Linked DNA regions of Methylococcus capsulatus. The protein of the gene in region 1 interacts with the protein of each later gene in a pairwise test. Links are inferred from orthologs where the notes say so. Each region holds a gene or a part of one and is shown in the gene's direction. Other genes may lie near its edges. The genes, in order: mobA and glp.

Evidence for each region.
Region 2: the proteins of mobA (region 1) and glp interact in binary tests that used the Escherichia coli proteins (3 or more experiments, as listed by UniProt). The link is inferred for Methylococcus capsulatus from one-to-one orthologs.

What each region holds. Positions count from the first base shown.
Region 1 is NZ_CP104311.1:3,212,339-3,215,457, reverse strand. What follows is about bases 178-2,982. They hold mobA (molybdenum cofactor guanylyltransferase MobA), read left to right. Parts: upstream 178-1,208; coding sequence 1,209-1,757; downstream 1,758-2,982. Other genes in these bases: N4J17_RS15505 (hypothetical protein), read right to left, coding at 2,785-2,982; N4J17_RS15510 (ABC transporter ATP-binding protein), read right to left, coding at 1,742-2,812; N4J17_RS15520 (DUF302 domain-containing protein), read right to left, coding at 664-1,128; N4J17_RS15525 (hypothetical protein), read right to left, coding at 178-595. Also shown: more of N4J17_RS15525, read right to left, coding at 173-177; more of N4J17_RS15505, read right to left, coding at 2,983-3,119. UniProt on the Escherichia coli protein: Transfers a GMP moiety from GTP to Mo-molybdopterin (Mo-MPT) cofactor (Moco or molybdenum cofactor) to form Mo-molybdopterin guanine dinucleotide (Mo-MGD) cofactor.
Region 2 is NZ_CP104311.1:2,642,649-2,645,803, forward strand. Bases 106-2,946 are described here. They hold glp (gephyrin-like molybdotransferase Glp), read left to right. Parts: upstream 106-840; coding sequence 841-2,052; downstream 2,053-2,946. Other genes in these bases: N4J17_RS12925 (NAD-dependent formate dehydrogenase), read left to right, coding at 106-691; N4J17_RS12935 (hypothetical protein), read right to left, coding at 2,074-2,520; N4J17_RS12940 (group III truncated hemoglobin), read right to left, coding at 2,517-2,921. In the rest of the region: more of N4J17_RS12925, read left to right, coding at 1-105. UniProt on the Escherichia coli protein: Catalyzes the insertion of molybdate into adenylated molybdopterin with the concomitant release of AMP.

The sequences.
Region 1 (3,119 bases):
ATATACGTATTTGAAGACGATCCCTTGTGGGCGCTGGTCTCTCGGCGCGCCTCCAAGGCGGACTTGGTCGGAGAGATAGATGGTCTGCGCATCATTGCCCCGGATTTCAGATGAGGCTTGCCCGATAGTGCACCTCGATGTTTGAGATACACTACCGGGCACGTCCTGCCAGCTATTTCCCCCCTTGGCCCCCGGCGCTTCCCGGCATCTTCGGGAAACAGGTGTCGTTCGCCGCCGCCTTGGCATCCTTGAGTTTCTTGCGCAGTTGTTCGGATTGCGGTGGATCGCGGAAGACGGCGCCACGTTCGCCCCCCATGCCAAACAGATTGGTGAAGGTCACGGCCTGGTCGTATTCGTCGGCGGTCATCGCCTTGGCAACGACGTCGACGGCGCAGGCGCAGTGGTACATGTTGTCGTAGTTTTGACCTCCGTGTTCCTGCATGCATTGCAGAACGTATTCGACCCGTGTCAGCGTCGGGAAATCGCCAGTGCTCGGCGGAGCGGCAGCGGGCGATTCTGAAGCAGCAGAAGTTTGAACCTTCGGTTGCACCGGCTGGGGATCACAGGCGTTCAGTCCGGTCAGCAGCAGGGTCAAGGTAATGGGCCGGATTGTTCTGGCAGGGAAGATTGTCTTCATGGTCGTATCGGATCTGTGAGGGGAACCTAATTCTCGGCGGCGAAATCGACGATTTTCCTGAGTTTGTCGTTCATCCCCCTGGTGAAATCATCGAGGGATGGGTTTTGGGTGGTTTCGGGCAAGAGATGCACCGTGATTCGCGTGCGGCCCCGCTCGAAGCGGACGGCGACGTTGCAGGGCATCCAGGCCACTGCCGCCGGCTCGATTTCGAGCATTTGCCTGGCCAGGGTCAAGTTGCAGAACTGCAGCGTGTCATAATCGGGAAAGTCTATCCGATCCCGCTGACGTATCACACTGCCGATCTTGTTGTGGCCGGTGATCCGGAAGTTCTGCTCGGTGATCGCCAGCTCCAGCTCGGCCATCACGTCGGCGTAGGGTTTGGTGGTTTCCGCTTCGTAATAGTCCGCGCGCCAGTCCGCCGGTGTCGAGGCACAGGCGGTCAAGGCTGCTGCCGCCAGGAAGGGCAGATGCCGCTTGGCTTTTTCGGTCATTGTCAGGATTTGTTTACGCAGTGAAATATCCTTCCCCCAAGATTACCGGATGCGTGCTAGCCGGCGGAAGAGGAAGCCGCATGGGCGGTCGCGACAAGGGGCTGGTGCCGTTCCGGGGCAGGCCGCTGGTGGTTTATGCGCTGGAGGCCTTGCGGGCGGTGGCAGGGCAGGTGGTGGTCAGCGCCAACCGTAGCCGGGAAATTTACGCCGGTTTCGGCTGCCCGGTGATCGCCGACACAAGCGGGGAATTCGAGGGGCCGCTGGCGGGACTTTTCAGCGCGATGGCCTGGGCCGACACGGAATTCGTTTTGACCGTGCCTTGTGATACGCCGCTGGTCACCGGCTGCATGTTGAAACGCTTGGCCGAGGATCAGGCAAGGTCGGACTGCGATATCGCGGTGGCGCACGATGGCGAGCGCCTGCATCCGGTATTTCTCATCGTGCGGCGGTCCCTGCGGGCCGATCTCCGGTCCTTTCTGGCCTCGGGGGAGCGCCGGGTCGAGGACTGGCTGGCCCGGCACCGGACCCACCGGACCGACTACAGTGACGTGCCGGAGCTGTTCGCGAATGTGAATTCCCTAGAGGAGCTCAAGGTACTGGAAGCGCGGAGGATTCAGCCCAACGCCTGACCGTTCCGATCGAAGAAATACCAGTCTTCCGGCGCCATCCTTAGGCGGACGGCATCGCCGCGGGCAAAGGGCGGCAGGCCCGGGAGGCGGGCAATGAGGCTGGCCGCTCCCGCTTCATGGGCGAAATGCAGCAAGGTTTCATGGCCGAGATATTCCACCTCCCGGACGCGGACGGCGATCCCCTCGGACGAGACTTCGGCCAGGCGGACAGCTTCCGGCCGGATGCCGGCGATAGCCGCATCTTTCGGTGTCCTCATCCTGCCCGGCAGTGGCACGCCGCCGAAACTGGGGAGGATGATGTCGCCGGAACGTTCAATCCGGACCGGCAGGAGATTCATGGGGGGGCTGCCGATGAAACCGGCGACGAAAGTGTTGGCCGGATGGGCGTAGAGTTCCCGGGGCGAGGCGGCCTGCTGCAGCCGTCCGCGGTTGAGAACCGCGATGCGCTGGCCCAGGGTCATGGCCTCGACTTGGTCGTGAGTGACATAGATCATGGTCGTCCCGGTCCGCCGCTGCAGTTCGGCGATTTCTGCGCGAACCTGCGTGCGCAGACGGGCATCCAGGTTGGCGATGGGCTCGTCGAGCAGGAATGCCACCGGATCACGGACCAGCGCCCGCCCCATGGCCACGCGCTGGCGCTGGCCGCCGGAGAGCTGCGCAGGGCGGCGGTCGAGCAGCGGCGCGAGTTCGAGCATCGATGCCACCTGCTCGATCCGGCGGCGGCGTTCGGCGCGGCCCACCCGGCGCATTTTCAGCGGAAACTCCAGATTGCCACGCACTGTCATGTTGGGATAGAGCGCGTAATCCTGGAACACCATGGCGACGTTACGCTCCGCCGGGGAGAGCGCGTTCACCTTCGTGCCGCCGATCCGGATCGAGCCGGCGGTGGGGCGGTCCAGGCCGGCGATGAGCCGCAACAGCGTGGATTTGCCGCAACCCGATGGGCCGACGACGACGAGAAGTTCGCCGTCGGCGATGTCGAGGCTCAGATCGGACAGCGCCGCGAAACCGCTCGGATAGGTCTTGCTCAGTTCTTCGAATGCGATACTGCCCATGCGGATTCGCCCGGTCCGGTATCGGCGGGGCACTTGACCGGATTGCGGCCAGCACTCTTGGACGCGTACAGCGCCTGGTCGGCGAAGCGGATCAGGACTTCGCCGGTGTTGCCTTGGGCCGGAAATGCCGCAGCGCTGTCGGTGCCGCCGATACGCAGCGCACGCGCGTGTTCTTGAAGCGCCGGCCGGCCGTGGATTTCCCGGACCACGCGATGGGCCGCTTCGGCTCCGGTGAGCACGAAGTGTTCAGTCATGAACCCTTGGAAAGGCAAGGGCGTGCTGAAAAGTGCCAGAACCGCGACGTCGG
Region 2 (3,155 bases), 570 kb from region 1 along the record:
GGTGGTAAAGGGGGGCTGGAATATCGCCGACTGTGTCGCGAGGTCCTACGACCTGGAGGGCATGCAGGTTGGGACCGTCGCCGCCGGACGCATAGGTCTGGCGGTGCTGAAGCGTCTGCAGCCTTTCGACGTCCAACTGCATTACACCGACCGTCATCGGCTGGCGCCGGAAGTCGAGCGGGAGCTGAACCTGACTTTCCATCCGACCGTCGAATCCATGATCCGGGTGTGCGATGTGGTCACCATCAACTGTCCGCTGCATCCGGAAACGGAACACATGTTCGACGAGGTGATGTTGGCCAAGATGAAGCGCGGCGCCTACATCATCAATACCGCGCGCGGCAAGATCTGCGACCGTGACGCTATCGCCTCTGCGCTGGAAAGCGGCCAGTTGGCCGGCTACGCCGGCGACGTCTGGTTCCCTCAGCCGGCGCCGCAGGACCACCCGTGGCGGAGCATGCCTTACCACGGCATGACGCCGCATATCTCCGGCACCAGCCTGTCCGCACAGGCCCGCTATGCCGCCGGGGTGCGGGAAGTGCTCGAATGCTGGTTCGATGGCCGTCCCATCCGGGAAGAATATCTGATCGTCGACGGCGGAAAGCTGGCCGGCATGGGGGCGCACTCATACAGCGAAGGCGATGCGACCGGAGGGTCGGAGGAGGCGGCTCGGTTCAAGAAGACGGCATAGCCGCCTTCCGAGCGTGGGGATGATAGCGCTATCATTCTCGCCCCACGCACCGGCAGTGCCACCGTTTGACCGAAGACTCGGCTCCCAGCTTTCTCATGAACTCCGCCATTCAAGCCTTTAGCTGCGAAGATGACTCTGATCCCAGTGCCTTGACGATCGAGGTCGCGCAAACCCGCATTCTCGACGCCGTACACGTCATAGCCGAAACCGAGACCGTGGATTTGCGATCGGCGCTCGGCCGGGTGCTGGCGGGGGATGTCCGCGCCGCGGTTGCAGTCCCTTCGGCGCCGAATTCGGCGATGGATGGCTATGCCTTGCGGGGCGCGGATTTGCCGGTGTCAGGAAAGCGTCGCCTGGAGATTGTCGGGATGTCGCGCGCCGGTGCACCTTACAGCGGTGTTGTCGGGGAAGGGCAATGCGTGCGGATATTCACCGGCGCTGTGATGCCGGCCGGAGCCGATACCGTCGTCATGCAGGAGCATGCCGAAGCTGAAGCCGGTTGGGTGGTCGTCGGCTCCGGGGAAAAGCCTGGCCAGAATGTGCGCCAGACCGGGGAAGACGTTGCTGTTGGCCAGGTCGTGCTGGCGCGGGGACGTCGCATGGTGCCCGCCGACCTGGGGATGCTCGCCGGCCAGGGAGCGACTCGGGTACCGGTTTACCGCAAACTGAAGGTCGCATTGTTCACCACTGGGGACGAGTTGCGGGAGCCGGGCGAAGTACTTCCCGAAGGCGGCCTGTATGACAGCAACCGTTATGCGCTGCTCGGCATGCTGCAGCGTCTGGGGATCGAAATACGGGAATTCGGCATCGTCGGTGACGACAGGCAGCGGCTCGAAGCCGTATTGGCCCAGGCTTCCGCCGAAGCAGACGCGATTGTGTCGACCGGCGGCGTTTCGGTCGGCGAATTCGACCTCCTGCGGGAAGCGCTGGAGCAGGCCGGTCGAGTCGGGTTCTGGAAGATCGCGATAAAGCCTGGGCGGCCTCTCACTTTCGGCAGCGTCGGTGGCGCTGCGTTCTTTGGCCTACCCGGAAATCCTGTGGCGGCCATGGTAACGTTCTACCAGTTCGTTCAGCCGGCGCTCCGCCGGATGGCAGGCGAGTGGCCGCTGCCGGTCCCTGTGCTGTTCAAGGCTGTGTGCTTGTCCAGCCTCAGAAAGCGGCCTGGGCGGGTCGAATTCCAGCGTGGGATCGTCGAGCCGGATGGCGGGGGCCGGATGGTGGTCCGCAAGACCGGTCAGCAGGGATCGGGTATCCTGACTTCGATGAGTCAAGCCAACTGTTTCATCGTGCTGCCGTTGGACAGCGGGCCGGTGGAACCAGGCAGCCTGGTGGACGTACAGCCGTTCTTTGGCCTGGTCTGATTTCGTCGGAGCGCGGAAGATTCAACCGCCGAGTAGAAATTCATAAGCCCAGCGGAGCAAAGCCATTTCCACTGGATGGCCGCCTTGGAGTTCAGTTATAGAGCAGAACTGGCCGCCTTTCGCTTGTATTTCCTCATGGGGCGGGTCGAGGGCAATGAAGCGGGCCAGATGGAGGTTCACTACCGCCATGGGGATTTCCGCCTGACGCAGGAATTTCCGTTCCACCACCAGCGTGCCGGGTTCGAACCCCAGCCCAGCATGGATCTGCATGCCCAGGCGTAATTGGAGGACAGGATCGAGCTCCTCATCGGCGCCGTCGCCTTCGACTGGGCTGGATAGCCAGGGCAGGGGGCGCGGTGTCAGTACGCTGCCTGTGGCATGGCGCATGAACAACAGGCGCGAACTGAGGGGATGAAGGTGATAAAGCAGGAAGCGGGGTTCGGCATCGGCGGCCGGCCGCGGCTTCACAGGGCCGGCTTCCATAGCTTCGGGCCTGGATAGGGCGGAAAACTGAACATGCCCGCCTTGAAACTCTCGGCCATGTGCTCGGCGCGTGCAATGGCCTGGGCCGCGGCATCGGCGGGGAGCACTTCCCTTGCCGTTTCTCGGAACAGCCCCAGCCAGATGTCGAAATGCTCCGGCTGCAACGGAAGCTGCGCATGGACGGGGTAGGGATGCCCGCGGTACCTGTTCGTGTCCAACAAAGTTCGAGACCAGAAATCCTGGACCACGCGGTGATGCGTGTCCCAGTCCGTTACGGTAGCATCAAAAATGGGCCGCAGGCTGTCGTTGGCGAGAGCCCGTTCGTAAAAACGCCTCACCAGTTCGGCTATCTGCTGTTCGGTGGCGGATGTGGGTGGAGTGTTCATAAAGGTGCCCGCTGGAATGGTCGTTCGATTCGTCCAAGGGTCCGCAAAAAACTGATCAGCGCCAGACTTTCCCTGTTGCCTGGGCCGAATCGGGTTTCGTAAAAATCTACCACATCAGGGATGTCGTTGCGGCGTCCGTCAGGAAAATACAGCAGTAGTACCGACAGTCCGCGCAGGGCGGAGACTGTGAAGCATCCAACGTTTTCCGAGGGGCCGTTACCCGGCCGCAGCCCG